One region of the Comamonas aquatilis genome, then DNA from elsewhere that is predicted to be linked to it. Evidence: predicted binding sites of a transcription regulator. Region 1 holds the regulator's gene; each other region holds the start of a gene.
What was found. The regulator FNR, encoded in region 1, switches genes on or off when oxygen is low (the NO sensors DNR and NnrR bind a similar motif). The targets are predictions, from matches to a motif close to TTGATNNNNATCAA.

Region 1 (10,582 bases):
TGCTGGCGGCGCTGGCCGCGGCCGTCTGGTGGTGGCCCGAGGACCCGGGCAAGGCGCTGATGGTGGCGGTGGCCGTGCTCATCGTGACCTGCCCCTGCGCACTGTCCCTGGCCACGCCGGTGGCTATGCTCACCGCCGCCGGCACGCTGGCACGCCATGGCGTGCTGGTACGCAATCTCAATGGGCTGGAGGCGCTGGCCGCCATCGATACCCTGGTGTTTGACAAGACCGGGACCTTGACCCGCGACGGCCTGGTGTTGCGTGCGCTCACCCCTGCTGCCGGGCAGAACCCGAATGAGCTGCTGGCGCTGGCCGGCTTGCTGGCCAGCCAATCCATGCACCCTGCGTCGCGCAGCGTGGCGCAGGCAGCGGCCAAGGCGGGAGGGCCGGCAACCGCCTGGGTGCTGGAGTCGGTGCAAGAACTGGCCGGGGCCGGTCTGCAGGCCAGTGCTCATGAAATCAATAGCACATCCCGCAAGCTACACCTGCGTTTTGGGTCGGCTGCGCATTGCGGTGTGGCCGAACTGGCGCCTCAGGCATCCGGGCAAAGCGTGCTGTTGGCACAAAAGACGCCTCAGGGTTGGCAGGCGCTGGCGCAATTTCATCTGAGCGAGGACTTGCGCGATGAGGCGCCGCAAGTCATCAAGGCGCTCAAGGCGCATGGCATAAGCGTGTGTTTGCTCTCTGGAGATCGCAATGCGGCTGTGCAGACTGTGGCGCAAAGGCTTGGCATTGCCCAGGCGCAGGGCGACTGCCAACCGCAGGACAAGCTCGAGCGCATGCAGGCCATGCAGGCAGCCGGTCATCAAGTGGCCATGGTGGGCGACGGCCTGAACGACGGCCCAGTTTTAGCCGGAGCGCATATCTCTTTTGCGTTTGGTAGAGCAGTACCGCTGGCACAATCACGATCAGACTTCGTGGTACTGGGAGACAGCCTGGAGTTAGTGCTGCAAAGCCTGTTGCTGGCCCGACGGACCTTGTCCGTGGTGCGCCAGAACCTGGGCTGGGCAGCAGCCTATAACGCGATCTCTATTCCTCTGGCCCTGATGGGCTGGATGCCTGCCTGGCTGGCAGGGCTCGGCATGGCGCTGAGCTCTTTGCTGGTCGTCGCTAACGCAGCCCGTCTAGCACGTGCGTTGCCGCTGCAGGTTGCAAATAGCAACGCGTCCGACCCCGCGCATCTTGCGCCGGGCACCGTCATGCCACTGACTCAAGGAGGCCGCTGATGGACATTCTCTATGTGTTGATACCGCTTTCGGTCGTGCTGGTGCTGGCCATTCTTGCGGCCCTTTGGTGGGCAGTTTACCGGGGTCAGTTCGAGAGCGTGGAACAAGAAGGCGAGCGCATTCTTCGCGACGATTGATGTGGCTCAACGAGCCAGATGAGAAACCAATGAACACTTTGCAAGAAATCTAAGAGGTGCCCGATGGAAGCAACAAATAACAATGCTGTCTATTACGACGACAAAGTCGTAAGGCAGTTCTCTATCATGGCCGTGGTGTGGGGGGTGGTTGGTATGGCTGTGGGCGTGCTGATCGCCTCGCAGCTGGCTTGGCCCGAACTGAACTTCGGCATTCCCTGGCTCAGCTATGGTCGTCTGCGTCCGCTGCACACCAATGCCGTGATCTTTGCCTTTGGCGGCTGTGCCTTGTTTGCCACCAGCTATTACGTGGTGCAGCGTACCTGCCACACCAAGCTGTTCATGCCTCAACTGGCCAGCCTGACCTTCTGGGCCTGGCAGCTGGTGATCGTGGGCGCGGCCATCAGCCTGCCCCTGGGCTACACCCAGGGCAAGGAGTACGCCGAGCTGGAATGGCCGATCGACCTGCTGATCACCGTGACCTGGGTGTCTTATGCCATCGTGTTCTTCGGCACCATAGGCATACGCAAGGTCAAGCACATCTACGTGGCCAACTGGTTCTTCGGTGCCTTTATCCTGGCCGTTGCCTTGCTGCACGTGGTCAACAACATCTCCATCCCTGCTGGCTGGATGAAGAGCTATTCCGCCTATGCCGGCGTGCAAGACGCCATGGTGCAGTGGTGGTACGGCCATAACGCCGTGGGCTTTTTCCTGACCGCTGGTTTCCTGGGCATGATGTATTACTTCATCCCCAAGCAGGCTGGCCGCCCGGTGTACTCGTATCGCCTGTCGATCGTGCACTTCTGGGCCCTGATCTTTACCTATATGTGGGCGGGTCCGCACCACCTGCACTACACCGCGCTGCCTGACTGGACACAGTCCGTGGGCATGGTGTTCTCGCTGATCCTGCTGGCTCCCAGCTGGGGCGGCATGATCAACGGCGTGATGACGCTGTCGGGTGCCTGGCACAAGCTGCGCGATGACCCCATCCTGCGTTTTTTGATCGTATCCCTATCGTTCTACGGCATGTCCACTTTTGAAGGCCCGATGATGGCCATCAAGACCGTGAACGCCCTGAGCCACTACACCGACTGGACCGTGGGTCACGTGCACTCCGGCGCTCTGGGCTGGGTGGGGCTGATCACCATGGGATCGCTCTACTACCTGATTCCCCGCCTGTTCGGCCGCGAAAAAATGCATTCCATGCAAGCCATCGAGCTGCACTTCTGGATGGCCACTATCGGCATCGTGCTCTACATCGCGGCCATGTGGATTGCCGGCGTGATGCAAGGCCTGATGTGGCGTGCCGTCAACCCGGATGGAACGCTGACCTACACCTTTGTGGAAAGCGTGAAGGCGACCTATCCCTTCTATGTGATTCGCGTCACCGGTGGTCTGCTGTATCTGGGCGGCATGCTGGTGATGGCATGGAACACCTGGAAGACCGCCATGGCCGGTCGTCCCGTGCGTGTCCCCGTGGCTGCTGCGGCATACGCCTGAGCATTGAGGAGTCAAAGCAATGTCTGACAACAACAACGCAGCTCCCAAGAGCTTTTCCCACGAGAAGATAGAGACCAGCAACTTCCTGCTGATCGCGCTGACACTGTGTGTGCTGGCCATCGGCGGGTTGGTGGAAATCGTTCCGCTGTTCTTTCAGAAATCCACCACGGAAGCCGTGGCCGGTCTCAAGCCCTACACACCGCTGCAGCTGATGGGCCGCGACGTCTATCTGCGCGAAGGTTGCTACAACTGCCACTCGCAGATGATCCGCCCCTTCCGCGCCGAGACCATGCGCTACGGCCATTACTCGGTGGCTGGCGAGTTCGTGTACGACCATCCCTTTCAGTGGGGTTCCAAGCGCACGGGCCCCGATCTGCATCGCGTGGGCGGCAAGTACAGCGATGAATGGCATCGCATCCACCTGAACAACCCGCGTGATGTGGTGCCCGAGTCCAATATGCCTGCCTACCCCTGGCTTGAAACCAGCAAGGTCGATGACAGCGCCGTGGCCCAGCGCATGAATGCTCTGCGCAAGGTGGGTGTGCCCTATACCGACGAGGAAGTCGCCGGTGCGCAAGCCCAGGTCAAGGACAAGACCGAGATGGAGGCCGTGATCTCCTATCTGCAGGTCCTGGGCCGTGCCGTCAAGTAACAGAGAAGGGACTGGATATGGATATCACCACCATGCGCATCGTGGCCACGCTGGCATCGCTGGCGTGCTTCATCGGCATCTGGTGCTGGGCTTATGCCCGCCGCAACCAGGCCCGTTTTGACGAGGCAGCTCAGCTTCCGTTTCTGGAAGACTGAGGCCGCACACCACAACGAGAACAACCCATGAGCGACTTTATAAACAACTTCTGGTCGGTGTATGTGGCCGCGATTACGCTGCTGGGCATCATTGGCTGCTTGCTGCTGCTGTTGGTAGTGGCGCGCAAGAAAGTGGTCTCCTCGGCCGACAACACCACGGGCCACGTCTGGGACGGCGACCTGCGCGAACTCAACAATCCCATGCCCAAATGGTGGATGGGACTGTTTCTGATCACCATCATCTTCAGTCTCGGCTATCTGGCTGCATACCCCGGTCTGGGTGCTTTTACCGGCAAGCTGGACTGGACCCAGACCGGCGCCTACGACAAGGAAGTGGCCAAGGCCCGGGCCGATCTGGAACCCATGTATGCCAAGTTCGTCAGCATGCCCACGGAAGAAATGGCCAAGGACTCCCAGGCCATGGCCATTGGCGAGCGTTTGTTCATGAACAACTGCGCCCAGTGCCACGCTTCGGATGCTCATGGCAGCAAGAGCTTCCCCAATCTGGCCGACGGTGACTGGCTTTATGGCGGCACACCGGAGAAGATCAGGGAAACCATCACCAACGGCCGCACCGGCGTCATGCCCCCCATGGCAGCGGCCGTGGGCTCCAGCGAGGATGTGCGCAACCTGGCCAACTATGTGCTCAGCCTCTCCGGCAGCCCGCATGACACGGTTCGCGCCTCGCAAGGCAAGTCCAAGTTTGTGGCCTGCGCCGCCTGCCACGGTGTGGACGGCAAGGGCAACCAGGCTTTGGGTGCCCCCAATCTGACTGACGACATCTGGCTGCACGGCTGGGGTGAAGCGGCCATCGTCAACATCGTCAACAACGGCAAGCACAACGAGATGCCGACCCAGAAGGACAAGTTGACCGAGGCACAGATTGCCGTGCTGGCTTCCTATGTCTGGGGCCTGTCCAACAAGGGCAGCCCGGCTCAGAAGTAAGCACGCTGGAAAGGGCGGCGCTCGCGCGTCGCCTTTTTTTCGCGTTTGAATTTTCAGTCATTACAAAAAATTAAGGAGCTGCCATGCAGCCCGATAACGGCAAGCCCCGCAAGATCATCCCGATCACGCCTGTAGAGCCCGAGGACGGGGACAAGATGGTGGCGATGTTCGCCTCCGAGCAAAAGGTGTACTCGCGCTCCATCAGCGGGTTTTTCTCCCGCTGGCGCTGGGCCATGGTGTTCCTGACCCAGCTGTTCTTCTACGGCATGCCCTGGTTGCAGTGGGGCCAGCGCCAGATGGTGCTGTTCGATCTGGAGGCGCGCCGTTTTTATCTCTTCGGACTGGTGCTGTATCCACAGGACTTCATCTATCTGACGGGCTTGCTCATCATCAGTGCGTTGGCGCTGTTTCTCTTCACGGCGGTGGCCGGGCGTCTGTGGTGCGGCTTTTCCTGTCCGCAAACGGTATATACCGAAATCTTCATGTGGATAGAGCGCAAGGTCGAAGGCGACCGCAGCGCCCGCATGCGCATAGACAAGAGCGGCTGGACTTTCGAGAAAATCTGGAAGAAGTCACTCAAGCAGTTTCTGTGGATTGCCGTTTCCCTGTGGACCGGCTTCACCTTTGTGGGCTTTTTCGTGCCCATCCGTGAGCTGGGTTCGCAGCTGCTTGAACTGCAAGGCAACTGGCAGATCTTCTGGGTTCTGTTCTACGGTTTTGCTACCTATGGCAATGCGGGCTATATGCGCGAGCAGGTCTGCAAATACATGTGCCCTTATGCGCGCTTTCAGAGCGCCATGTTCGACAAGGACACCATGATCGTCAGCTACGACGGCCAGCGCGGCGAGCCGCGCGCCCCCCGTACCAAGCAGGTGGATGCCAAGGCCCAGGGTCTGGGCGACTGCATTGACTGCAAGCTGTGCGTACAGGTCTGCCCCGTGGGTATCGATATCCGCAACGGTCTGCAATACGAGTGCATTGGCTGCGGGCTGTGCATCGATGCCTGCAACTCCGTGATGGACAAGATGGGCTATGCGCGCGGCCTGATACGCATGAGCACGCAAAATGCCATCGCCAGGGCCTGGAAGCAGGCGCAGATCATCCGCAGAGTATTTCGGCCGCGGGTGCTGATTTACACGGTGGTGCTGCTGGGCTTGAGCGCGGCCATGATTGCCAGTCTGATCCTGCGCGAGCCGCTCAAGCTCAATGTGATTCGTGACCGCGCCTCGCTGTCGCGCATTGTGGCCGGCGGCAAGCTGGAGAATGTCTACCGCCTGCAGATCATGAATGCCACCGAGCAGGAGCAGCGCTATCGCATCACTGCCACGGGACTGGATGGCCTGGAGGTGGTGCTTGAAGATGAGGTGGTGGTCGGGCCGGCGGAGACGCGCGGCGTGCCCGTGGGTCTGCAGATTCCCTATGGATCGGCAGCACCGGGCTCGCATACCGTGTACTTCAATGTGGATGCCGTGACTGCCGGGGCAGGGCGCACGTCTGAAAAAGCCGTGTTTCTGGTGCCGCGTTAACAATGTGAATGCCGCAGCCGCCTCGCAGGCGCTTGTGGCAGATTGATCAAAGAGGTTTTGTCATGTCTTCTAGCCCTGTTTCTGCCCCTGCCGGGCGCGCTGTCAAGCCGGTTCATGCCGAAGACGGCAAGCCCTGGTGGAAGTTTCCTCATGTCTGGCTGGTTGTCGCCGGCCCGGCCATTGTGGTGGTGGCCGGTTTTGTGACCGCCTATATCGCCATCAGTGCGCCCGATCCCGTCATTGACCCGGACTACTATCAGCACGGTATCGAGATCAACAAGCGTCTGGAAGAGTCTCAAAAAAGTCTGGCGCCTGCCGTGACAGGTCGCAATCACGCCGCTACCCCGGCCAAGGACCACCCCACGGACCGCTAAACGCTTGTTTTTCGGTAAATTCAAAGCATTTTGGCCTCTAGTCCATATGCACAAAGTGCTGATAGCTATTAAATAAATAGTAATTCTCCCGAGGCTTGCCCGCTGTTTGCGGCAATCCAAGGGTTTGCGGGGGCGCATTCCATGGCTGCTTGTGCAAAATGTTTTGCACCGATGACACAGCCCAAGGAGACGCAGCATGCTCGCTCAACGCTGGAAGTGGATTGCCTGGCCGGCCTTTCTGGCGGCGGCAATCATGGAGATGGTGGTTTTTGCTTTTGTCGATCCCGGCGATATTGCCCCTGTGGGCTGGTCGCGCAACGCTGTCTACACGCTGGCGTTCTTTGTGTTCTGGGGCGTGACCCTTTTTTCAAGCTACATCACCTGTTTGCTTTCGCGCTCCGCGCAGGAGCTCAATCACGGCATTGTTTCCGCGCCGCTGGTGGAGTAAGTCGCTTTCATGAAAAAAGCCCGCGTCCATGGAAGCGGGCTTTTTATTGTGAAGCGGGGTGAGCCTTAGTCGTGGCACTGCTGACTGTTGACGATGCGTTTGAGCGCCTCCGTATCCAGAATGCGCAGATGGCGTTGCTTGACTTCCACAATGCCTTCTTCGGCAAACTTGGAGAAAGTGCGGCTCACGGTTTCCAGCTTCAGGCCCAGATAGCTGCCGATTTCCTCACGGGTCATACGCAGCACCAGCTCCGACTTGGAAAAGCCGCGGGCAGACAGGCGCTGCACCAGATTGAGCACAAAGGCGGCCAGCCGCTCTTCGGCGCGCATGCTGCCCAGCAGCAGCATCACGCCGTGTTCGCGCACAATCTCGCGGCTCATGACTTTGTGCACGTGATTTTGCAAGGCGGTGACTTCGCGCGAGAGCTGCTCGAGCTTGTCAAACGGCATCACGCAGACCTCGGCATCTTCCAGTGCCACCGCGTCGCAGGTGTGGTGGTCGTTGACGATACCGTCAAGGCCTATGATCTCGCCCGCCATCTGAAAGCCGGTCACCTGATCGCGGCCGTCCTCGGTGGCGACGCAGGTCTTGAAAAAGCCGGTGCGAATGGCATACAGCGAAGTGAAACCTTCGCCATTGCGAAACAGCAGACCACCGCGTTTGACTTTGCGGCGTGTCGCCACGATCTCATCAATACGCTCCATCTGTTCATCGTCCAGGCCCATGGGCATGCACAGTTCGCGCAGATTGCAGTTGGAGCAGCTTGCTTTGATGGTCTGAAGATTCATGGGTAAGCAGGGATGGTGCAAGCCGGTGGGCCTGGACTATCTGTGACCTCTTGGTGAGTGATGAGATGGATCAAATTGTCGCAGCTGTTGCCTTGGCATTTCTTGATATCCATCAAGGCTGATGTGTTTGGCTTGGGGCACATTGCAATCATTCCTTCAATCAATGTGTGCGAGTTCATTGCGGTTGCAGTTGCCAGAAATCCTGCCCATCAGGAAACAAGCTGTCATCCGCCAATGTGAGCGCATCCTGACATTCACGTTATGACCGCTGTTACGCCCGAACTACTGAGTCGATTTGATGTTCCTGGACCACGCTACACATCATTTCCAACAGCCGACCGTTTTGTAGAGGCTTTCGGCACCGAGGATTACATCCTGGCGCTCCAGCAACGCAAGACCCACTGTGCAGCGAGGGCGCTGCCGCTGTCGCTTTATGTGCATGTGCCGTTTTGCGAGTCGCTGTGCTACTACTGTGCCTGCAACAAGATCGTGACCAAGCACCACGAGAAAGCGACCCAGTATCTTGACTATCTTGCGCGTGAAGTGGCCTTGCACACCGAGCACTGCGGCAAGGGACAGGCGGTCAGCCAGCTGCATCTGGGCGGCGGCACGCCCACGTTTTTCTCCGATGCCGAGCTGGCCCGGCTCATGGATTTGATGCGTGAGCATTTCAAGCTCGAAGCGGGTGGGGAGTACTCGATAGAAGTAGATCCGCGCACCGTGACGAATGAGCGCCTGGCCGTACTCAAGGAGCTGGGCTTCAATCGCCTGAGCTTCGGGGTTCAGGATTTCGACCCCGCGGTACAGAAAGCCGTGCACCGTGAACAACCTGCCGAACAGGTTTTTGCCCTGGTGCAAAAGGCGCGTGAACTGGGCTTTGCTTCCATCAATGTGGACCTGATTTACGGTCTGCCCAAGCAAACCCCGCAGTCGTTTGCACGCACGCTGACCCAGGTCAACGAGCTGCGCCCGGATCGCATCGCCCTGTATGCCTATGCCCATCTGCCCGAGCGGTTCAAGCCCCAGCGTCGCATCGAGTCTGCCGATTTGCCCATGGGCCAGGACAAGCTCAATATGCTTTCGGGAGCCATTGATGCCTTTATGGACGGGGGTTATGTCTATGTGGGCATGGATCACTTTGCCCTGCCCGATGATTCCCTGGCGATTGCCAAGCGGCAGGGGCGCCTGCACCGCAATTTCCAGGGCTATAGCACGCAGCCCGATTGCGATCTGATTGCGCTGGGTGTATCGGCCATCGGCAAGGTGGGTGCGAGCTACAGCCAGAACGCCAAAACCCTGGAGGAGTACTACGACGCGTTGGATGCCGGCATGCTACCCGTGGTTCGAGGACTGGCGCTTTCGCGCGATGACATGGCGCGCCGGGCCGTCATCATGTCCATCATGTGCCAGGGGGAGGTGCTGTTCGAGCCCATGGAGCAAGCCTGGCTGCTGAATTTTCGGGAATATTTCGCGTCCGAGTTGCAAGCTTTGAAGGAAATGCAGGCCAACGGGCTGCTGGTGCTCAGCGACGAAGGCTTCAAGGTCACGCCGCTGGGCTGGTTCTTTGTGCGCGGAGTTGCCATGTTGTTTGATCGGTATTTGCAGGCGGACCGAAACCGTGCGCGTTTTTCCAGGATCATCTAGGGCATGTTGATTTCGCTGCTCTGGACTGCTTTGATCATGGGACTCGTGGGTGGGTCCCATTGCCTTGTCATGTGTGCTGCGCCCTGCAGTGCGGTCACTGGCAGCAGGACCGACAGCCGTACTGACGGCAGCCCGTCACAAGTGCTGCACTTTCATGGCAAGCAAAGCCGTCCATGGTTGGCGCTTGTGTCATTTCATCTAGGGCGTATTGCAGGCTACTCGGCTCTGGGCGCCACAGCGGCCGTGGCCATGGAAAGCCTTTCCTGGCTGACCAATCAAAGCACGGCGCTGCAGCCCCTATGGGCTCTGTCCCATGTGGCCGTCATGGCCTGGGGTCTGGCTTTGATGGTGCAGGCCAGGCAGCCGGCATGGCTTGAGAGTGCAGGGCGTTTTGCCTGGCAGTGTGTGCAGCCCTGGGTCAGTGCGCCCGGTGGCCGTCTGGCGGCCGGTTTTTTCTGGGCATTGATGCCTTGCGGCTTGCTGTATTCGGCCGTGCTGGTGGCTGCGCTCAGCGGCGGCGCATGGCAAGGCGGTTTGTCCATGGCTGCGTTTGCCATAGGCAGCGGGCTCTGGCTGCTAGGCGGCCCCTGGCTGTGGCGTCTGAGTCAATCCCGCATCAATGCGGCGCGTGCGCAATGGGGTACCCGCATCGCAGGGCTGATGCTGGTCGCCATATCGGCCTGGGCCCTGTGGATGGATCTAGTCTACAAACCCAGTCTTTGGTGCCGCTGAACACTTGGCTGAAATTGACGCTGTTTTACCAAAAAACTGACAATCCGGGTTTGTCGCGAGCGTATGACGCTTTATTTTCTTCAGAGAGCCTGCTGAAGTGGAGATAATGCAAGCTCTCACATCTGTTGCAAAAAGTGAATCGACTCGCTGTTATTGATATTGGGCAAGTGCGGATAGGCATGTATGTCCATCTTGATTTGGGATGGCTTCATCATCCTTTTCCGGTCAATAACTTCAAAATTATTTCTCAAGCACAGATCCAGACCTTGAAGGAACTGGGCCTGAGCACGATTCAATACGACCCTGATAAAAGCGAAATGGCGTCCGCTTTGACCGGGGATGAGGATCTGGCAGCGGATTGCTTGCCGGATCCCGAGTCATTGTCTTCACTGGCACCCTTGAACCCGCAGCCACTGCATTTGGATGCCGTCGAGCAGTGGCATGCCAAGGTCAAGCAC
Region 2 (10,582 bases), on a different contig from region 1:
CAAGGTGCTGAACTGGGTGGGCAAGGTGGCCAAGCCGCTGGCGGCCATCGTCATGCTGGGCGGTGCCTGCGTGGGGTTCTGGACGGCAATCAAAGGAGGAGCAAGCCGATGAACTGGAAAGAAAAACTCATTGCCGCGATCGGCACCGGCGCGGTTGCGCTGGCCGTGCCCCTGGTCGCCAAGTACGAAGGCACGGTGCTGCGCAGCTACCGCGATCCGATCGGCATCGTCACGGCCTGCACGGGTCACACGGGCCCCGAGCTGCGGGACGGCCAGACATTCACCCGCCAGCAGTGCGAGGAGATGCTCTACATAGACCTGACCCAGCACGCCGATGCCCTGTCTTGCGTGCGCGTGCTGCTGACGGACGGCCAGCGGGCCGCCTTTGTGAGCTTTGCCTTCAACGTGGGCGAGGGCGCGTTTTGCGGCAGCACCCTGGTGCGCAAGGCCAATGCGGGCGACATCGACGGCGCTTGTGCCGAGCTGAGCCGCTGGACTTACGCCGGTGGCAAGCAGTTGCCGGGCTTGGTCAAGCGTCGTGCGGCCGAGCGGCAGCTGTGCGAAGCGGGGCTGGCATGACGGGCGCGTCCCGCCTCTGGCCCTGGCTGGCCTTGGCCCTTGCCCTGCTGTTGGTCCTGCAGACCCAGCGGCTGGCCAGGGTTGAGGTAGTTCAGTCAAAACAGGCTGTAGCCCAGGCGCAGCAAGCACAAGCTGCTACAGAAGTTAAAACCGCAGGGCGACTGCAGCACGCCGCAGGACAACAGGAAAACACCCATGACTACACGCAAAAACTGGCCGCTCTGGAGTCTGGCCGCGCTGCTGATGCTGCTCGCATTGCAGGCCTGCAGCACAGCGTCCGCACCGCCGTCACCCGCAACGCCCAGCTTGCCGGTGACGCCGCTGCCTGCCGAGATCTTGCAGATCAACACCAGCGACTCGCCGCTCTTGCTGGCGAAGGCGCGGGCGTGGTTGGTCAGCTTGTCGGACTGGTCGAACGCCGAGACGCCCAGCTCAACGCCCTGATGGGGCAGGTGAAGGTGGACAGGCAACTGCTGGCTGCGCACTGAGCACGCCTGTCAAGATTTCGATCTTCGCGGGTGGTGCTCAGAACCTGAATGTCGCCCCGATGATCGGACCGCTTTGGCTGAAGTCCAGCTGCTTGCCGCCGTCGCGGTAGTCCACGCTCAGGTGGCGGTAGCCCAGAGATACAAATATGTTCTCTTTGACTTGGTAGTTCACCGAGCCGTGGATCTGCCAGGTGAACTTCGAGCCCACATCCAGACCGCCTATATCGGCATACAGCAAGGTGGACCAGCGCGGTGCAATGTCATAGCGCCAGCGCGCGGCAACCACCGGGTCCACAAACGATGTGTTGGACTGCGCTGACGCCAGTCCCGGCACGTTGACCTCAGCCTTGATCTGCCACAGGCGCAGGCCCGCCATCAGGTCAAAGCTCGACTGCGGGCTCAGCATCCAGTTATGGCCGCCAGTCAGTGTCAATGAGGTCTGTCGAATCTTGGCCTGTGCGCTCAGGCCCATGGACAGCGAGGCCTTGTCCGATGTGGCCGCGTAGCTCAAGTCACCATGCAGCACATATTGCCCCTTGCGCGCCGTGCCGTTCAAAAAGGCTGCGGCATCCAGATTTTCCAGAACATCTGAAAAAGATTTGTTCACATGCGCAGTCGGCGCACCCCTGAATGGGCGCACGCTACCCTCCAGCCCCGTCATCCACACATAGGGCGTGAGCTGAAACCGCCATGCATCGGCAGTGGGCTTGTCCTGTGCCCAGGTCTGCGTTCCGGCCAGCAGGCCCACGGCCACAGCCGCCCCGGCTTTGCAAATAGTGGTCTTGATGTGCTGTGTCATTCGTATCCCTTACAGCGTGTTCTTATGCACCTTGCCGTCCTTCATGATCAGGCGCAGGTTCTGCTCCGGGTCGCTCAAAAAGTCCAGGTTCACGGCCGGGTCGCCATCGGCCACCAGCAGGTCGGCAAACGCGCCGGGGACGATGCGGCCCAGCGGCAGCGGGTAGGGGTTGCGCTCGCCAGACAAGGCCAGCAACTGGCCATTGATGCCTGTGGCCTGGTTCAGCAGCGTCAGCGGATCGTAAAAGCGCGTCATCTTGGCCAGTTGCCGGCCTTGCGTGGCCGTGCCCTTGGGGTTGAACAGCACGTCCGTGCCCCAGCCGGTCTTGATGCCGTACTTCTGCGCCATTTCATAGGCTTTGACCGTACCTTGCGCCACGCGTGACTGGCTCATGCGGCGTGCGGGGTCGGGGTAGATGTTGCTGTCTTCGTCCTGCAAAAACGGCTGCAGGCTCCACCACACTCCCTCATCGCGCATCATCTTCACGCTCTCTTCATCGGCCAGCTGCCCGTGCTCGATGCTCTTCACGCCCGCCTTGATGGCGCGCTTGATGCCCTTGGGCGTGTACACATGCGCCATCACATAGGTGTTCCAGTCGCCGGCGGCTTCCACGCCTGCGCGCAGCTCCTTCTCGGTGAACTGGGTACTGTCCAGCGGGTCGTACAGTGATGCCACGCCGCCGCCCGCCAGCATCTTGATCTGCGAGGCGCCCAGCATCAGCTGCTCGCGCACGCGGCGCAGCACCTCGGCCTCGCCGTCGGCAATCATGGCCACGCCGGTCAGTTCTACCTGGCTCAGCGGCTCATTCGCTGCGCGCGGAATATCGCTGCGTAGGCGAAAGTCGCCGTGGCCCGAGGTCTGCGAAATCATGGCCCCGCTGGGGTAGATGCGCGGGCCCGCCACCATGCCCTCGTCAATCGCGCGCTTGAGTGCAAAGGCCGGGCCGCCCGCGTCGCGCACCGAGGTAAAGCCCCGCATCAGCGTGCGCTGCGCCTCTTGCGCGGCGGCCAAGTACAGGTAGCCCAGGTCTGCCGTCATGGCCGTCATCTGCGGAATGGCCGCCAGCATGGTGTGCCAGTGCGTGTCGATCAGGCCGGGCATCACCAGCTTGCCCTGGCAGTCGATCACCTGGGCACCTTCCACCTTTTCGCCAGCAGAGGGCAGGGCCACAATTATCTGGCCCTGAATCAGCACCTGCACGCCCTGGCGCACTGGCTTGCCCGTGCCGTCAAACAGGCGCAAATTGGTCAGTAAAACGGGGCGGTCGGCCTGCTTGGGCGTACCCGCCGAGCTTGTCTCGGCAGCATGCAGGCCGGTAAACGGGGCCAACATGGCTGCCACACCGCCCACAAACATGCGGCGCGACATATCGGCCATCACCCGCTCATGCAGCAAATGGCACACCACACTGCCGCAGGTGCAGGCCCTGGGGCGAATCGGGCCAGTCTGCCAGGCCATGCCCGCATCGGTAGCGATTGCGTTACTCATCTGCTCTCTCACCTTTCCAAATGAACAAGAGATGCCGGTGCCGGCGTGACAAGCGGAACCAGAAGTTCACAATTTGATGCACGCATGCTACACGACGGCCCACCCAAGAAAAACGCCCCAACGCACTTTGGCGCTGGGGCGTTGCTTGCATTTTGAGAGCGGCCGTGAACCGGTCGCGCTGCCCACGCTGCCGTAGGTCAGGCCAGCGGCCGGTGCACCAGCACCGGAACGTTGCTGTTCACCAGCACGCGCTGGGTTTCGCTGCCCAGCAAAATGCCGGCGATGCCCTTGCGGCCGTGCGATGCCATGCAGATCAGGTCGCACTGGCTGTCTTGCGCCTGCTTGACGATGGCCATATGGACGGAGACATTCGTCACCCGCGCCGTCTTGCACTGCACGCCTTCGGCCTGGGCAATGTCGATGGCCGTTTGCAGCACTTTGTCGGCTTCCCTCTGGGCGCTCTTGTCAAACTCGGTTGCGTTGTACGCCGTAAGCACCTCGGCGCCGTAGATCATGGCGCTGTAATCCGGCATCACATACAGAGCAGTTACCTGGGCGCCTTGCTCCTTGGCCAGCTGAATGCCTGCGCGCAGCGCGGCCTCAGAGAGTTTTGAGCCGTCTGTAGGAATCAAAATGTGCTTGAACATATACAACCTCCTGGCGCGCTAGCGCGTGTTGTTGTCAATGAATCTGAACGATTGCCAAACCCATACTCACACTCCGGGGTGGCTAATGCAACACCCCCAAGTGGCTATTAGAGCGGTTTCTTGATGAAAATCAAAGGTTTGAAATTCAAGTGAAAATGGACGCTAGCGCTTGCCCATCAAGCGCTGGCAGCTATCAAAAGCAGACTATTTGAATGTCATGCGCAGCATGCCCTGTTCGGGCTGCTGGTTGGCGGGCAGTTGGGCAGGCCGCTTGGCGTTGGGGTACACCGGCAGGGTGGTCTGCTTTTCTCGGTGCTGGGCGCGTTGGGCCAGGCGCTGGGTGCAGGCGGTGGCCAGGGTGGCCAGCTGCGCATCGGTCGCGCTGATGATCTCGCCGTCAGCGATGCGTTGCGGCAGGCTGCTGAAGGACACCACCATCTGGTCTGCCGCAATCGGCTGCGCATAGGGCAGGGTGGGGCGGCCCTGGTTGTCGTAATTCAGGTTCAGTAGATAGCGGCTGTGCTGCCATTCAGTGTTTTTACCCGTCATCATCGCGTTGAAGACTGTGCGCTGTACTTGGGCAGATGCCTCGCATGCGGTGGCGAAAGCCAGCTCCATGCGCTCGGGGTCCGAAAGCTCAAGGGCTGCAGCCTCATCCACGACTTGACCCTCGTAGCCGATAGGCAGTTTGCTGGTCAGATAGCTGCGTGCTTCCTCGTAGCGACTGGCTGGAAGCTCCTCGTACTTGTTGACGCGAAACTTTTTTTGAAAGCGTGCCCAGGTCTCTGAATGCTTCTGAATACCGGCATCAACAATCGTTTGGACAATTTCGCGCAGGTCTTGCTTTTGTGCAGGGCTAATGCGGGTGTAGTCAATGGCAGATGCAGCGGGCTCTACAGCAGCCAAGAACACGCGAATGACTTTGAGGTGAAAAGCCGCGCTGATCCATGCTGCATAGGCGATGACTAGCTCCTTGCAGGCGTAGGTGCCGCCTGTACGGCCTTCTTTTGTTTTGAAACTCTGCAAATCCGTAGAGTTACTGATTTCATGAATGAGCGCTTGCGTTTGCTCCAGACGCATGAATAACGCGGGCTGATGTTTGGCCTCTCCGCCTGCGGCTTTGTGCAAGTCGTTGAGAGAGTACAGGTCATCGGCGAGTCGAACCTTGATACCTGCAACGGACAGTGCTGTAGAATTTGACACGATTGTTCCTTTGTTGATGCTTTGGGACACTTCACTCGAAGCCCTGCCGGTTGCCGCCGTCGGGGCTTCACCTTTTTTAGGCCTGCTTTTCATGGTTGGCCTCTTCGGCTTTGCGACTTGCCTCTAGCCGTGACGCGATCTCGCTGTTCAATGATCGAAAATTGTCAACAGCCTTGTGCTTCAGCCACTGCTTAAGCTCCTCGGCAAGGCGTACCGGGGTTGGAGCAATTGCTTTGTTTTCTTTCATGGAATGTCCTTGGGCTTTGGTGGACTCCATTTGACTCCATTGGGTTGATGGAGTCAATAGGACTCGTTGAGATGAGTCACTTTGCTGCCACAATTGAGCAATGGAAGAAAAACCGCGTACCACCCCGTATCCGCTTCGCATGCCCGATGAGCTTCGTGCTCAGCTCGAAGAATCGGCCAAACGCGGTGCACGAAGCCTGCATGCAGAAATCATTGCTCGACTGGAAAGCACGTTCTCCACAACTACCGCCAGCCCGGCGGTAGATCTGTCGCGTACTGTGCAAGAGCTGGAGTCTTTACAGCAACTGGGCACGCTGAACTATGAGCTGCAGCGAGCCAACTACCGCATGGACACTGCCAAGCTGCAGTTCAGCAGTGCTTACGCCGTGCTGCAAAAGGCTTTGGCTTTAGGCGATAAGGATGAGCAGGAAGACGCCAGTGAAAAGTGCTCTGAATTGCAGGTAAAAATGAACGAGCTAAGGGCAGAAATTGCCCAGCTTGAGGAGCAGATCGGCCGAGTCCACTTCGACCGCAAACTGAACGGCCTTAAGGAACTTCGCGATGTCCAGCCGATTAGTACATCAGTTGAGGTTCGCTTTGAGGACGCGGCTGTTCCAAGTCTTAAGAAACAGGTTTCAAAAAAAGCCAGTGGTCATTAGTTCATGTGCATGAACAGTCACCGGTGACTTACTTTTGCTGCAAAAAAGCCCGCGAAATACGGGCCTTTTAATTATAGTAAATAACGCCTCTAGCCCCTAGTCGGCAAAGTAAAGAACTACGCTGCCATTTTCGCCAATGAGCGATTTTTTTTTACGCTAATTGGAGTGCCTGCTATGGTTGATCTCCATACTGCTTGGAGGTGACTATCATGCTTGACCCGAGCAGTGCTGCAGCGACCCTGAGCAATCATTCAGAAAAATTCTGCAAAGCAGGCATTCATCTCCACTAAAACAGACCCTTATCGGGTAAAAATTTCAATCTCTTTCTACACCGTATGTCGCGGATTTTGTAAAGCCATAAGTATGCGCATGCATTGCATATAGACATATCCGGTTTGCAGGTTATAGTATGCATATCTCTATGTTTCATCGGTCTTTTTAATCTTAAAAAGGAAATGGCAATGCAAAGATATGCAGATATAAATAATGACTCTGGGGTTGTTGGCTACGAGCTTTCAGCTACGTCCATAACTGTTTGGTTTGATGGTACAGCTAGACCATACACCTATAGTTACGGCACCGCTGGGCAGAACCATGTTGAAAAAATGAAACAACTTGCTCATTCTGGTGATGGGCTTAATGCGTACATAAATTACAATGTCAAGTTTAAATACGATCGATAGTCATCCGGATGAAGTAATCATAGGGGCTTAACATTTTATTCAAGCGACGGTTTGCCGTCGCTTGATTCATATTTGGAGTAGCTGCTTTCTCTTATAGTCATCGGCACTTTTGGCTAACTTCGGCTTTCGGAACTCGATCCTAGGCCGTTAAATAAGTGCAAAAAGCATCAGCAGGTGGAAGTGTTTTTAAGCTAACGTTCGCCCAGTGAAATTTTGATGATGTTTTGCTTAAGACCACTCGGCAATTTTTAGGGGCAACCTTGTATTCAAAAAAAATTCTTCCCGGATTTGCTCTTTTCTTAGTTCTTGTTTGTGGGAAGGTAAGTGCAAACGCGAATATTGACAAAATGACAACCTATGCTGTTCTTCTAGGTCGCGCAATAGGCTGTGGGGTCGAGGTCAAAAAGCCAATGGAGAGGGTTGGTGCTTGGATGGACAAGGTATTTCCACCTGGCTCAGAAGATCAGAAGGTTCTTCTTCCTATTTTTGTTCAGGGGTTGATGGACAATTCGAAAGCTCAAACTGAAGGACGAAGTCCAGATACGTGCAACCAAGTTCGAACATCAATTGGCAAAACTAAGTGGCCTTAAAAATCAAGGCGTTGGCAGTTACACCTATCGACTCAATGTCTGGAATTGGCCGTTCGGCTTCTGTCGGAAATTGACTTTGGATTCAACCGGTCACGACAAGAAACCTAGTCAGCCGTAACCGGTACAGGTGGTAAGTTCAACCGGAATACGCTCCAATCAGATTTCAACTTTTGTGCATGGTATGAGATCTGTGTGGGCAACGATTTTTCTCTGGGCACGAATGGTCAGTGTGGTCGACTAGGTGCCGCCTGCTTGTTTGTCGCCAAATTGAGCAGCGATATCCCGTGCAGTGTGACCAGTGATCATGGTGACCTATATCTTCATGCTCAAGGAGGGCAGAGAAGCACCGGTTGAACTCAAGCGGGCCGAGGCCCGCATTTCCATTCAAGTCAGTTGGTTGCAAAGCAGTACATCAACCCGGCGCTGCCGCTCTGTTTGAGTTGGTCCACGCTGCAACCGCGCGTGCCGTGCGATGAGTTCCAGGAGGCGTTGGCCACAGGGTCGGGGTTGGTGCCTTTGTGGTCGTGGTGACCCACGATGGCAGAGCCGCCATCGCTCTTCGTCCAGTTGCCGCAGGTGGTGTCTTTGCCGGGGTCTGGAACGGCCAGGGTGCCGTCAGGGCGCGAGCCGGTGAGGATGTCGTGGCGGTTGACCTCATCTCCGAAGCCCGAGACGACTTCGCCCTTCTCGGTCAGCGAGGTGTCTTTGCCGACCTTGGCATTGGCACTGTGCAGGTCGGCCACGCTGGTGGCAATGACCACGCCCTTGGCGTTGCGCCATGGGCCGTTGCCGATTCGGTCGCGCGCATTGACGGCGGGTTGCCCGTTCAGGGCCGCGTTGCTCAGGTAGGCGCGCCAGGTCTTGTTGCCTGCGCCCACGCTTGCGGCCAGTGATTGGCAGTAGCGGTCGGCACCGGCCAGGCCGCCCAGGTCGCCGCCTTTGCCGGGGTTGGTGCTGGTGATGAAGAAGCCCATGGGGTTGCCGCCCGATGCCCCCATGGCGCCGCAACCAACGATCAGGGCAGCAGCCGCAACGGCGGTGCTGGCGGAAAGAACCAAACGAAGGGACATAGGAGGCTCCAGAGCAATAGTGGAGCCAGCAGGCTAACGCAACGCTGTGCCAGCGGCAATATGAGGAATTCCGCGATTTGGGCCTGCCACAATGGCCTTTGCACAGAGAAAATACATGGCGGGCATTATCTGGAAATCCAGTTACAAGTAGATTGCCCGAAGTCGCCGGTTCGATGCCTGGAATATGGATTGACTAAAGCTAAAAAGTTAACGCGATTGAATGCGTTGTCTTTTTGTTGGGTCAACCTTTAGATGGTTCTGGGCCGGTACGTGCCTAGGCCGCGTTTTGCTTTAACGGCAAGAAACATTGCGCCAGCTGAATTTCCCGTCGTTAAAACTTTCCGTCCAGACTGCCATGGCGGGTGCTTTGCGCGAAGAGAAGGTGATTTGGTTGGGGATTTTGTCCCCCAGGGCGGCGGGTCTGCCTATACGGTCCAGCACCTTGACCCCGTATTGTTTGGCCTCATCGCTGTCCCAGGAGTCCAGAACCACGCAGTACGCGCTGGCAAAGTCATCCCACAGTTGATGCTGTTTGATCACGTAGCCGTGCAGACGCACGTATGCCCGGTTGGGATTTTTGCTCGTGAGGTTGGGTTTGTTCATGATCAAGACTCCTGCTTGCTTGAATTGATTCGGTGGAGATCGACCGATTGACATACTTTTGCAATCGCAACTTCTTTGTACCGAACTGTTTGTGTAACAAGCGTAGGGGTCTTGGCCGTGAGTAGATAGGGCTTAGGGGCCGCGCTGTAGGCTGTGTCAATTATTTGGCGGTAGCCAATGCTGCGGCGGCTTGCGCCGTGGGGTTGGGTGTGGGTTCGCCGATCTTGTGCAGGGTGTTGCGGTCGGTGTGGGCAAAGGGTTCGCTCTGGCCGGGGATGGTCAGCGTGGTTTCCTGCTCATACGACCAGGTGCCGTCTGCATTCTTGGTGACGGTGATGGTGTAAGCATCGGTTCTGAAGGCGTGCTCCAGAAACGGGTTGCTTGAGATGCCGTTGACGGTGGAGCCGCGCACGGCCTTGAGCGTGAATTGGGTGGCGTCGGCCGTGGTGTTGCCCGTGGCCATGGCGGTTTGTCCGCGCGGAATGGTCAGGGTCTGGATGATGTTGCCGGTGGCAGGCTCCCACAGCCAGTAGCCGACCTGGTCGTGATAGGTTTCCGGGTCATCGGGTTTGACGATGCGCGTGTGGTAACGCAGGCCGTAGAAGAGCTGGGGGCCGTTGGTTTGCGCATCGATGGGCTGGCACTCCATGTGCTCGATGAAGGCTTGCTTTTCCGGGCCGTCGGCCTTGGGGTTGATGTCTAGCCCGCGTTTGCCGGTCCAGATGCCGGCCATGCCGGTGAAGGGGCCGAGGTTGGCCAGGGTGTTCACATCGGGCTCGGGTTCGGTGTAAATGTCTTTGGGATAGTTTTCCATGGCGAGTAACGGGCTTTCACGTTGAGGTGGGGGAAGTACTTGCGCTGGAGAGTTTCTGCAGCACCCGATGCTGAACCCGGGGGGCGCACAACATTTTTATCACAGCAGGCGCTAGGCTTGTTTGCGCACCGTCACATGGGTGGCACGTTCGCCTTGTATGACTTCGGCGACCTCATAGCCCAGCGCTCGCATGTCCATGCCGTGCCATAGGTTTTCGCCGGCTCCCATCAGCACGGGCCGCACGGCCAAGTGCATCTCGTCAATCAGCCGCGCCTTCAGGAACTGCTGCACGGTAGCCACACCACCGCCGATGCGAATGTCGCGCTCGCCCGCTGCTTCCTTGGCTTGTGCCAGTGCAGAGGCCCTTCCGCCCGTGACGAAGTGAAAATCGGTGCCGCCTTTCATGGGCAGCAAGGGGCGGGGGTGGTGCGTGAGGACGAAGGTGGGCACGTGATAGGGCGGCTCGTCACCCCACCAGCCTTTCCAGCTTTCATCCGGCCAGGGGCCGCGTATGGGGCCGAACATGTTGCGCCCCAGAATCCAAGCGCCAATGTTCTCGAAGGCGCGCTCGGCCATCTGATTGTCCAGGCCCGTCTCGCCGGTCTGCGACCCCCCGTGCATGCGCTGAAAGACCTGGGTGGGGAAGAACCACTCCATCAGTGCTGACCCGCCGACGCCAAGCGGGTTCTGCAAATTCTGGTTGGGGCCGGCAG
Region 3 (10,582 bases), on a different contig from region 1:
GTAAACGGATAGGGATCGACCACGTAGACCGCCGTGATGGCGCTGCCAAAGACCTTGGACAGCTCCGCCGCCTTGCGCGCTGCCAGCAGCGCGGGCTTGGAGCCGTCAACCGGCACGAGGATGTGATTGAACATGGACATAGGCTTCTCCTTTAGGGGTTCGGGCGGCATGCAAGTGAGCAGATGCCGTGATGGGATGCATTCAGTCTGCCTTCATCATGCCTCAGCGTGTTGACCTAAATCAACCCTGAAGTCCCGCCCTCAGGCGCCCATCAGATGCAGACGTGAGCCGCCTTGTATTCGTAGCATTTGTCCAGCAGCTTGTCGGACTTGTCGGTGATCGTGATGCGCGAGCCATCCGGGCGCAGCAGCGAGACATGCTTGAAGGCGGGCTCATCCGGCTTGCTGGAGGCGTCGCGGCGCACAGTCCATTCTTCCTGCACGATACCGCTGGGCATATCCAGCATCACCGTGATCTGTTGTGTATCGTCCGACAGACGTATGCACTTGGCATCGTTCATGGCCACCACGGCCCCGGCAGGCGCCGCCAGACCGTAAGGGCAGTCCTGCACGCCGCGAATCGGCACGGTCACGTTACCCATGGTAATTTCCAGACCGTTGCGGAAATAGATGGTCGGCTCCTTGATATGGGCCTGCGGCAAAGGATTTTCGGCAGGGGAACAAGCAACTACCGTGACAAGAGCGGTCAATGCGGAAAGACTAAGGGCGGAAAGGCGATGCATACAAAAAACCACGCCGTTTCGGGCGTGGCCTGGGCCAGTTGGTTTTCATTTGTTGGATGGCTTGGCGAAGCGTCGATGCAAGCATCTTGCGTTCGCCAGAAGACCCGCATCATGCCGCGTCACGCTCTGCACTTTTGTGCTCTGGAAACGTTACAGTTTTGCTCAAATTTTTAGAACAAAACGCTTCACATCCATCAGGGCGTCCCGTCCTGCAGGTCCGCGCCCTGAAAAGCGCCGCGCCTATAGGTCAACACCAGCGTATCGCGAACGCCACCGGGCTCGGCAGGCTGTATCGGCGTGGTTTCATGAATCATGCGGGCGTCGTCCAGCAGCATGATCGACCAGGGCTCGGTCAGCGTGAAGCGCTGGCCGCTGGGGCCACTGGCTTCGAACACGCGGGTTTCGCCGCCTTTGACGCCTTGGCGGTTCACCAGGATCACGGCCACCAGATCCACGCCGTCGCGATGGGCGCCTTCCGGCGTGGGCCGGCCAATGCCGTCCGTGGTGTCGATGCGAAACTGGTGCGACTCCACAAACCAGCGCTGCAGACCTGCGCTGCCGAACACCTGGTCACTGAGCTCGGCCAGCTTTTGCAGCATCAGCTCCCACACCGGGCTTTGCGTCGTAGCCTCATGCATGGGATCGAACATGCGCTGCATGCCGCCGTGCAACGCGTTGTACTCCACCGGCTGCCAGTGTGCGCGGTGCGGCACCTGCTGCAAGCTGCCTGCCTCGGCCACAAAGCAGGAGTGGCGGCGGCTGCGATAGCGCCCGCTATCCTTGAGAAAGGCGTCGGGTGGCAAATCGTTCCAGTCCTGGTCCAGTGCATGCAGCTGGGGCAGGCTGGCGCCTATCCAGGCGGCAAAATCCTCAGGACGCAGCACGGCAGAGCCGTGTTCGCGCAATGACTGAGCCGCCTGCTCGGCAGCAATATATGGAGGGGAGAACATGATGTGCGCCATAAGGTCGGCAAGCTTACTCCTCCAGCGCCGTCAATGTCCGCAGCCAGCATCAAAATTTGTGCATGGCTGCAGCAACCAAATTGCATGGATCATGGCCGCCGGATGCCATAGCCAAGCGCCATGAAAAACGGCCTGCATCGCAAGCCATGCAGGCCGTCCCACCCAACGCCAAGATCAGCGCTTGCGTCGTTTAACGCTATAACATCAATAGCATCACCCGCAAGTTACACCAGGGGCAGACCCACATAGTTCTCGGCAAGCGAGGTGGCGCCGGCTTCGGAGTGAACGATATAGTCCAGCTCGGCTTCCTGCACCTTGGTGTTGAACTCGCCCTCGCCCGGGAAGTTGTGCAGCATGGAAGTCATCCACCAGGAAAAGCGCTCGGCCTTCCACACACGGCGCAGGCATTGCTCGGAATAGCGGTCAATGCCGTCCTGGCTGTCGTCCCGGTAGAACTCGGTGAAGGCCTGCGACAGATAGCCCACGTCGGATGCCGCCAGGTTCAGCCCCTTGGCGCCGGTGGGCGGCACGATGTGGGCGGCGTCACCTGCCAGGAACATTCGGCCAAAGCGCATGGGTTCGGTCACAAAGCTGCGCAGCGGGGCAATGCTTTTTTCCAGCGAGGGGCCGGTCACCAAGTTGGCCCGGGCTTCGGGGTCCAGGCGCTTTTTAAGCTCCTCCCAAAAAGCCTCGTCGCTCCAGTCTTCCACCTTGTCGGTCAAAGGCACTTGCAGGTAGTAGCGGCTGCGCGTGCTGCTTCTCTGGCTGCACAGGGCAAAGCCGCGCTCGGTATTGGCGTAGATCAGCTCATGCGAGACGGGCGGCGTATCCGACAGCAGACCCAGCCAGCCAAACGGATAGACCTTCTCGAAAGTCTTGATCTTGTCCTTTGGCGCGCTGGCGCGGCAGATGCCGTGAAAACCGTCGCAACCAGCAATGAAGTCGCATTCGATCTCATGCAGCTGGCCGTCTTTTTCATAGCGCACCTTGGGATGATCGGTGTCGAAATCGATGGGCTGCACATTGCTGGCTTCATAGATGGTGGTCAGGCCTTCGGCGGCGCGCACATCCATCAGATCGCGCGTCACCTCGGTCTGGCCGTAGACCATCACGCGCTTGCCGCCGGTCAGGCCGTACAGATCGATGCGTTGGCGCTGGCCCTTGAACAGCAGCTCTATGCCATCGTGGGGCAGGCCTTCCTCGTTCATGCGGGCATCGGCCCCGGCTTGCTCGAGCAAGTCCACCGTCACCTGCTCCAGAACCCCGGCGCGGATGCGGCCCAGCACATAGTCGGCGCTGCGCTGCTCGATGATGACGGTCTCCACGCCTGCCTTGTACAGCAGCTGACCCAACAACAGACCTGCGGGGCCTGCACCAATGATGGCTACCTGTGTGCGCACGATGTATGTCTCCTTGTATTGCACCCAACCACGCTGCAATTTCTGCTTGCAACCCATGGCCTGAAGACTAAGGTTTGTGTTGCGTCAAACCGAGAAGCAGCAAACCGCATTTGCGCGACAATCGCACAATTGGTTCGACAATCGCGCAAAACCACGGTTTTCGCCATCCAGAGTTCATACCGTGCCATGACCGAGCACCAGCCCCCCACCTCCTCTTCCTCCATCGCCCATGCCGACTTCATTGCAGGTCTGGCCAAAGGCCTGGCCGTGCTGGAGAGCTTTGATACCGAGCGCCAGCGCCTCAATGCCACCATGGCCGCAGAGCGTGCCGGCCTGACCCGCGCCGCCGCCCGCCGGCATTTGCTGACGCTGGCCCACCTGGGCTATCTGGAAAGTGATGGCGGCTTTTTCTGGCTGGCACCCAAGGTGCTGCGGCTGTCGGGGGCTTATCTGGCCTCGGCACGGCTGCCGCGCATCGTGCAGCCCGTGCTCCACCGGCTGGCGGCGCAGACAGGTCTGTCTTATTCCTGTGTGGTGCGCGAGGGGCGAGAGGTCGTCATCGTGGCCCGCAGCGCCGTGCATGACAAGGGCGAGCGGCTGATGGCCCACGGCCTGCATCTGGGCACGCGCCTGCCCGCCCATGCCACCTCCACCGGCCGGGTGTTGCTGGCCGCGCTCTCGCCTGCCGAGCTGGATGAATGGCTAGCCACCTACGATCTGCCCAAGCTCACCGCCCATACGGTGACCGAGGAAGAGGCGCTCAAGGCACTGCTGGCCGAAGTCAGGCGGCTTGATTACTGCATTGCCCTGGAAGAACACGAAGTCGCCATTCAGGCCCTGGCCGTGCCGCTGCGCGATATGCAGGGCCGCACGGTGGCGGCGCTGAATATGGTCAGCGCCACCAAGCGCATGAGCGCCCAGACCATGGAGCAGGAAATCCTGCCCCTGCTGCTAGAAGGCGCAAGAAGCTTGCGTCCGCTGATCTGATGACTATGAATTCAGTAGCTTCTTGCGCTTGCTTTGATTGAATTTCAAATGGATTGATTGCTGAAACTCAGAACAGCAATGCGCCAGCAGCTTGCACATCCATAGCAACTTCTATAAGTGCCCGCTTTCCACGGCACAGACCTGCAGGCTCAGACGCCGCAGCAGCTCCGCCGTGCGGCGTATCAAGGGCGTGGTTTTCTTCTTGGCCGACTGCACCAGGCACAGCGTGCTCACGATATGTGGCGACTTGATTGGCACCTCTTTGAGTGAAGGATCGGCTCCCTGGCCCCGCATGGCGCTGTCGGTCAGCGCGGCATAGCCATAGCCGCCGCGTACCAGATCCAGAATGGCCGGCACGCTGGACACTTCCCACACCACATTGAGCTTGACCTGGGACAGCGTGGCCTGGGCCTCCATCAGCTTGCGAAAGATCTGGCCGCGCTGCGGCATGATCAGCGGAAACTCGTCCAGGTGGGCAAACGGCACGCTGGTGCGTCCGGCCAGGGCGCTGGCCGGGCCGATCAGGCACAGCCGCTCTTCCAGCACCGGCGTCACCTCGATATGCGGATGCGGCTCGGGCGTGTAGACCAGGCCCAGATCCATACGCCCCGAAGTCAGCCATTCCGCGATATTCATGGAAAAGCCTTCCACCACGGCCAGCCGAGCCTTGGGCATATCGCGGCTGAAACCGTCAATCAACGGCGGCGTCAGCCGCCTGGCCAGACTGGGCGGCAAACCCACGGTGATACGACCCACGGGCTCGTCGCGCTGGCTGCCTATATCTTCCTTGGCCAGGGCTACGCGCTGCATGATGGCATGACCGTGCTCGAGCAGGCGGCGCCCGGCATCGGTCAGCGTGACCCCACGCCCCGTGCGTATCAGCAGCGTCTCGCGCAGCTCCGTCTCCAGCGCCCGCACCTGGCGGCTGAGCGCTGGCTGGGCGGTATCCAGCAGCACGGCCGCCTTGCTGAAACTGCCGGTTTCGGCCACATGTACAAAGGTTTCTATCTGCTGCAGATTCATGCCGGCTCCTCCAATCAAGCTATGCCATTTTGCTATAGCTGATAGCCTCGGCTAGAACTTGGTGTTTTTTGTTGCGATGCCACAATCTGCTCAGCTGAGGATGGCCTTGCTCGTGCAGTGCCGGCCTCAGTCCAACAAACAAAACGCGTGAGCGCAAAAGCCAACACGCACCCTATTTTCGACAGACCTGTTTCAGGATCAGGGAGACAACCATGACCCAAAAGCTCACCATGAGCCGTCGCCAAGCTGCGTTCGCGCTGGGCGCCATTGCCGCAGCCGTGGCCGCACCGTCCTTCGCCCAGGGCGATGCAAAATGGCCCACCAAGTCGTCGCGCATCATCAACCCCTTCCCCGTAGGCGGCGGCCCCGATGGCGTCTCGCGCCTGGTGGCCGACAAGCTCGGCCGTGCCTGGGGTCAGCCCGTGGTGGTGGAAAACCGCCCAGGCGGTAACGGCTTCATCGCCATTGAAGCCTTCAAGCGTGGCGCGGCCGACGGCACGGACATGATCCAGCTGGACAACGTCCACATCGCCGCCTATCCCCATCTGTTCAAGAAGCTGCCTTACGACCTGAGCAAGGATTTCAACATCCTGATGCCCTTGTTCCGCAACTTCTTCTTTGTCTGCGTTCCCGTCAACAGCCCCTACAAGACGATTGGCGACCTGATTGCCGACGCCAAGGCCAACCCCGGCAAGCTCAACTACGGCTCCTGGTCGGTGGGCAACCCGGTGCACCTGGGCTCGGCCCTGCTGGAAAACCAGACCGGCACCAAGATGGAGCACGTCATCTACAAGGAAACCAGCCAGCTGTACCAGGGCGTGGCCAATGGCGAGCTGACCTTCGCTCTGGGTTCGCTGGGCACGGCAGGCCCGCTGGTGCGCGGCGGCAAGCTGCGCTTCCTGGCCGTGGCCGGCCCCAAGCGCATTGCAGGCTTCGAGAACGTGCCTACCGTGTCCGAATCCGGCGGCCCCAAGGACTATGCCGTTATCGGCTGGAACGCCCTGGCCGTGCGCCCAGGTACGCCAGCTGCCGTGGTCGAGAAGATTCACGCCGACGTGCGCCAGGCGCTGACCGGCCAGGATGTGAAGGACAAGTTCACGGCCTTTGGTTATGAGAGCTACAACCCCACGCCTGCGGAGTTCAAGCAATTCATGGCCGATGAAAGCAAGCGCTTTGGAGAAGTGATCAAGAAAGCCGGTCTGGCACTGGACTGATTGAAGCGCTGAAAACAAAAAAGCCATCTGCGGATGGCTTTTTCATGATTTAGAAGAAAAGCCCGCAGAGATTTGATGCTCTCTGCGGGCTTTTTCTATTTGCCGTCAGGCTTATTGTTCACGTGCCTCGATGGCCCGGTTGATACCCAGAGCCGCCAAAGTGCACAAGGCGCCGGACAGCAGATAAATGCCCAGGGCCACCAGACCGAACTTGGCCGACACCCCCAAAGCCACCAGCGGTGCAAACGCAGCGCCAATCAACCAGGCCATGTCGGTGGACAGGGCGGCACCGGTGTAGCGGTAATGCGCCGAGAAGTTGGATGTCACCGTGCCCGAGGCCTGGCCGTAGGACAGACCCAGCAGGATGAAGCCCACGATGATGAACACATTGTTGCCCACGGTGCCGCTACCCAGCAGCCAAGGCGCCAGGAAGCTGAAGATACCAATCAGGCAGGCCATGGTGCCCAAGGTGTTGCGGCGTCCCACACGGTCTGCCAGCCAGCCCGACAGCATGATGGCCCCAGCTGCCAGGACGGCACCTATGATCTGCACGATCAGCACGTCGATCACGGATTGATGGGAGTACAAGGAGATCCAGGACAGCGGAAACACCGTCACCAGATGGAACAGCGCAAAGCTGGCCAGCGCGGCAAAAGCGCCGATCATCACATTGCGACCTTCATCGCGCATCAGACTGGTCACGCTGATGGGTTCCAGATCGCGCTCCTGCAGCATCTGCACAAAAGACTGACCTACCACCAGGCGCAGACGGGCGAACAGCGCTACCACGTTGATAGCAAAAGCCACGCAGAAGGGATAGCGCCAGCCCCAGCTCATGAAATCGTCTGCCGTGAGGCTGGAGTACAGATAGGCAAACAGCGACGCCGCCATGATGAAGCCCAGAGGTGCACCCAGCTGGCCGATCATCGAATACCAGCCGCGGCGGTTCTTGGGCGCCGACATGGCCAGCAGAGAAGGCAGACCGTCCCAGGTACCGCCCAGTGCCAGACCCTGACCCACGCGCAAGATGGCCAGCGCCCAGATGGCTTTCATGCCGGCAGTCTCATAGCTGGGCAAAAAGGTCATGCCCACCGTGCAGACACCCAGCAGCAGCAGCGCAATCGTCAGCTTGGTGGCACGACCCCAGCGCCGCTGCACGGCCATGGACAGTGCCGTGCCTATGGGGCGGGCAATAAAGGCCAGGGAAAAGATGGCAAACGCCGCCAGCGTGCCATCGAGCTTGGAGAGGAAGGGAAACAGCAGGGAAGGAAACACCAGCACGCAAGCCATGCCGAAAACGAAAAAGTCAAAGTACTCGGATGAACGGCCAATGATCACGCCAACAGCGATTTCTCCCGGAGTCACATCTTCATCGGTATCCGCATAAGCCAGGGTTTCCGAGTTCTCATAGTCTTGCTGAGTAAGACCAATGGATGGGTTCGTGCTACTCATATAGATACAACTCCTTGTCTTACTTGCCATGTCACGCTGACGCATCCATTTCTACGCCCAAGCATGTGCACCTGCAATAGAGTTTTTGCCCTGAGCCCTGTCGGCGGCAGGCGTAGACCCCGGCGCTTTGAGCCCAAAAACCACGAAAAATTCACAATTTTCGACCAAGCTGCGCAGCCCATAGCCACAGCTAAACCCTTGTCACATAGCGGATTTTTCGACCCTCATCCTTGACCTTGGACAAAATGTCCAATCGACAAGACGGCATTTGGTATTACATTTGCCGAGATCCAGTAATCCGCGTTTACACCTAAGCGCGACTTTGTCACGCCTACAGCATGTTAAAAATCAAGGAAATCCGTGGGCCCGCGTGGCTCACAGCGGCTGCTTTGACTGCAACCCTCGCCGGTTGCAGCAAGCTTGTCGTACTCAACCCAGCCGGCGATGTTGCCAAGCAACAAGGCGATCTGGTGGTTACGGCCACCTTGCTGATGCTGCTCATCATCGTCCCCGTCATCTTTTTGACGCTGTTGTTTGCCTGGAAATACCGCCAGTCGAACACCGAAGCCAAGTACGACCCCGAATGGCACCACTCCACATCGCTGGAACTGGTGATCTGGACCGTGCCTTTGTTGATCATCATTGCTTTGGGCGCCATTACCTGGATCAGCACCCACAAGCTGGACCCCTACCGCCCTCTGGACCGCGTTTCCTCGACCAAGGCTCTTGACCCCAACGTCAAGCCTCTGGAAATTCAGGTCGTGTCTCTGGACTGGAAGTGGTTGTTCTTCTACCCCGAGCAAGGCATTGCGACCGTGAACGAAGTGGCCGCTCCAGTGGACCGCCCCATTCACTTCAAGCTGACATCCACCCACACCATGAACGCGTTCTACGTTCCTGATCTGGCTGGCATGATCTACACCATGCCCGGCATGCAGACCGAGCTGAACGCCGTGATCAACAAGCCCGGCGTCTACGGCGGCAAGTCCTCGCACTACAGCGGCGCTGGCTTTGCAGGCATGACCTTCAATTTCCACGGCCTGGAAAACGGGCAGTTCGAACAGTGGGTGGCCCAGGCCAAGTCCGAAGGCAAGGCTCTGACACGTGACGCTTACCTCGACCTGGCCAAGCCCAGCGAACGCAACCCCGTGGAGCGCTTCGGCACTGTGGACGAAGGCCTGTACAACAAGGTCCTCAACCGCTGCGTAGAAGACGGCAAGATGTGCATGAGCCAGATGATGGCCATTGACGCCGCCGGTGGTCAGCCCCATGGCAAGACCTCCAGCGTGATCCTGCCCCTGGACGTCTGCACATCCAAAGACGCTGACCGCGTTGTCGCCCTGCTCGACGAAGTCGCAGCCTCCGGAGCTGTCGCACAGCAATAAGTAGCTCACGGTGCGACTGAGCCTCCAGCTCCGCCGCTCCAATACGACAAAAGAGACTCAACATGTCTGAAACAACAACCCCAGCCGCCCACTGGCTGCTGGGCCGCATCACATGGGACCAGATTCCCATGACGCATGAGCCCATCGTGCTCATGACCTTTATTGCCGTGGTGCTCGGCGGACTCGTCGTAGTCGGCGGCATCACCAAGTTCCGCCTCTGGGCTCCGCTCTGGAACGACTGGCTGACCTCGATCGACCACAAGAAGATCGGCATCATGTACATGATCCTCGGTCTGGTCATGCTGCTGCGCGGCTTTGCCGACGCGGTCATGATGCGTCTGCAGCAATCCATGGCCTTTGGCGACAACCTCGGCTATCTGCCTCCGCACCACTACGACCAGATCTTCACTGCCCACGGCGTGATCATGATCTTCTTCGTGGCCATGCCTTTTGTGACGGGCCTGATGAACTATCTGGTGCCGCTGCAGATCGGTGCCCGTGACGTGTCCTTCCCGTTCCTGAACAATTTCAGCTTCTGGATGACGACCGGCGGCGCCGTGCTGGTGATGATCTCCCTGTTCCTGGGCGAGTTCTCCACCTCCGGCTGGCTGGCTCTGTCCAATCTGGGGCACCAGAGTGGAAGCACGGGTCTTGATTACTACATCTGGGGCCTGCAGGTCGCCGGTGTCGGTACCACGCTTTCGGGTATTAACCTGATCGTGACCATCATCAAGATGCGCGCTCCCGGCATGAACCTGATGAAGATGCCCGTCTTCACCTGGACTGCCCTGTGCACCAACGCCCTGATCGTGGCTTCGTTCCCCGTGCTGACTGCCGCTCTGGTGCTGATGTCGCTGGACCGTTACCTGGGTACGCATTTCTTCTCGAACGACTTCGGCGGCAACCCGATGTTGTACGTGAACCTGATCTGGATCTGGGGTCACCCTGAGGTCTACATCCTGATCCTGCCCTGCTTCGGTGTGTTCTCCGAAATCGTGGCCACGTTCAGCCGCAAGCGCCTGTTCGGCTACACCTCCATGGTTTACGCCACGGTGTGTATCACCATCCTGTCCTACCTGGTGTGGCTGCACCACTTCTTCACCATGGGCTCGGGCGCGAGCGTGAATACCTTCTTCGGTATCACCACGATGATTATTTCGATCCCCACGGGCGCGAAGATTTTCAACTGGCTGTTCACCATGTACCGTGGCCGTATCCGCTTCAGCGTTCCCATGCTGTGGACGGTGGGCTTTATGGTCACCTTCGCCATCGGCGGTATGACCGGCGTGCTGCTGGCCGTGCCTCCCGCAGACTTTGTGCTGCACAACTCGTTGTTCCTGATCGCCCACTTCCACAACGTGATCATTGGCGGCGTGGTGTTTGCCGTGTTTGCCGGTATCAACTTCTGGTTCCCCAA

Region 2: the regulator FNR is predicted to act here: its motif matches at 4,122-4,135, upstream of ACNAZA_RS03175 (universal stress protein).
Region 3: the regulator FNR is predicted to act here: its motif matches at 8,011-8,024, upstream of cyoA (ubiquinol oxidase subunit II).

Annotation. Positions count from the first base shown of each region.
Region 1 is NZ_CBCSIW010000013.1:37,148-47,729, reverse strand. Features, by position in the region: gene ACNAZA_RS15065 (heavy metal translocating P-type ATPase) at 1-1,226, shown strand, start outside; gene ccoS (cbb3-type cytochrome oxidase assembly protein CcoS) at 1,226-1,363, shown strand; gene ccoN (cytochrome-c oxidase, cbb3-type subunit I) at 1,427-2,860, shown strand; gene ccoO (cytochrome-c oxidase, cbb3-type subunit II) at 2,880-3,512, shown strand; gene ACNAZA_RS15045 (cbb3-type cytochrome oxidase subunit 3) at 3,530-3,667, shown strand; gene ccoP (cytochrome-c oxidase, cbb3-type subunit III) at 3,695-4,612, shown strand; gene ccoG (cytochrome c oxidase accessory protein CcoG) at 4,696-6,138, shown strand; gene ACNAZA_RS15030 (FixH family protein) at 6,201-6,512, shown strand; gene ACNAZA_RS15025 (hypothetical protein) at 6,709-6,960, shown strand; gene fnr (fumarate/nitrate reduction transcriptional regulator Fnr) at 7,026-7,748, opposite strand; gene hemN (oxygen-independent coproporphyrinogen III oxidase) at 8,010-9,392, shown strand; gene ACNAZA_RS15010 (sulfite exporter TauE/SafE family protein) at 9,396-10,124, shown strand; gene ACNAZA_RS15005 (HD-GYP domain-containing protein) at 10,259-10,582, shown strand, end outside.
Region 2 is NZ_CBCSIW010000002.1:28,695-39,276, forward strand. Features, by position in the region: gene ACNAZA_RS03150 (hypothetical protein) at 1-112, shown strand, start outside; gene ACNAZA_RS03155 (lysozyme) at 109-579, shown strand; gene ACNAZA_RS03160 (hypothetical protein) at 675-1,049, opposite strand; gene ACNAZA_RS03165 (porin family protein) at 1,105-1,866, opposite strand; gene ACNAZA_RS03170 (metal-dependent hydrolase family protein) at 1,876-3,354, opposite strand; gene ACNAZA_RS03175 (universal stress protein) at 3,552-4,001, opposite strand; gene ACNAZA_RS03180 (KilA-N domain-containing protein) at 4,206-5,297, opposite strand; gene ACNAZA_RS03185 (Arc family DNA-binding protein) at 5,281-5,451, opposite strand; gene ACNAZA_RS03190 (Arc family DNA-binding protein) at 5,552-6,109, shown strand; gene ACNAZA_RS03195 (hypothetical protein) at 7,772-8,452, opposite strand; gene ACNAZA_RS03200 (hypothetical protein) at 8,744-9,055, opposite strand; gene ACNAZA_RS03205 (FABP family protein) at 9,216-9,869, opposite strand; gene ACNAZA_RS03210 (dihydrofolate reductase family protein) at 9,981-10,582, opposite strand, start outside.
Region 3 is NZ_CBCSIW010000002.1:303,089-313,670, reverse strand. Features, by position in the region: gene ACNAZA_RS04440 (universal stress protein) at 1-134, opposite strand, end outside; gene ACNAZA_RS04435 (hypothetical protein) at 272-661, opposite strand; gene ACNAZA_RS04430 (2OG-Fe dioxygenase family protein) at 937-1,704, opposite strand; gene pobA (4-hydroxybenzoate 3-monooxygenase) at 1,929-3,104, opposite strand; gene ACNAZA_RS04420 (IclR family transcriptional regulator domain-containing protein) at 3,291-4,091, shown strand; gene ACNAZA_RS04415 (LysR family transcriptional regulator) at 4,203-5,114, opposite strand; gene ACNAZA_RS04410 (Bug family tripartite tricarboxylate transporter substrate binding protein) at 5,327-6,328, shown strand; gene ACNAZA_RS04405 (MFS transporter) at 6,440-7,780, opposite strand; gene cyoA (ubiquinol oxidase subunit II) at 8,119-9,165, shown strand; gene cyoB (cytochrome o ubiquinol oxidase subunit I) at 9,228-10,582, shown strand, end outside.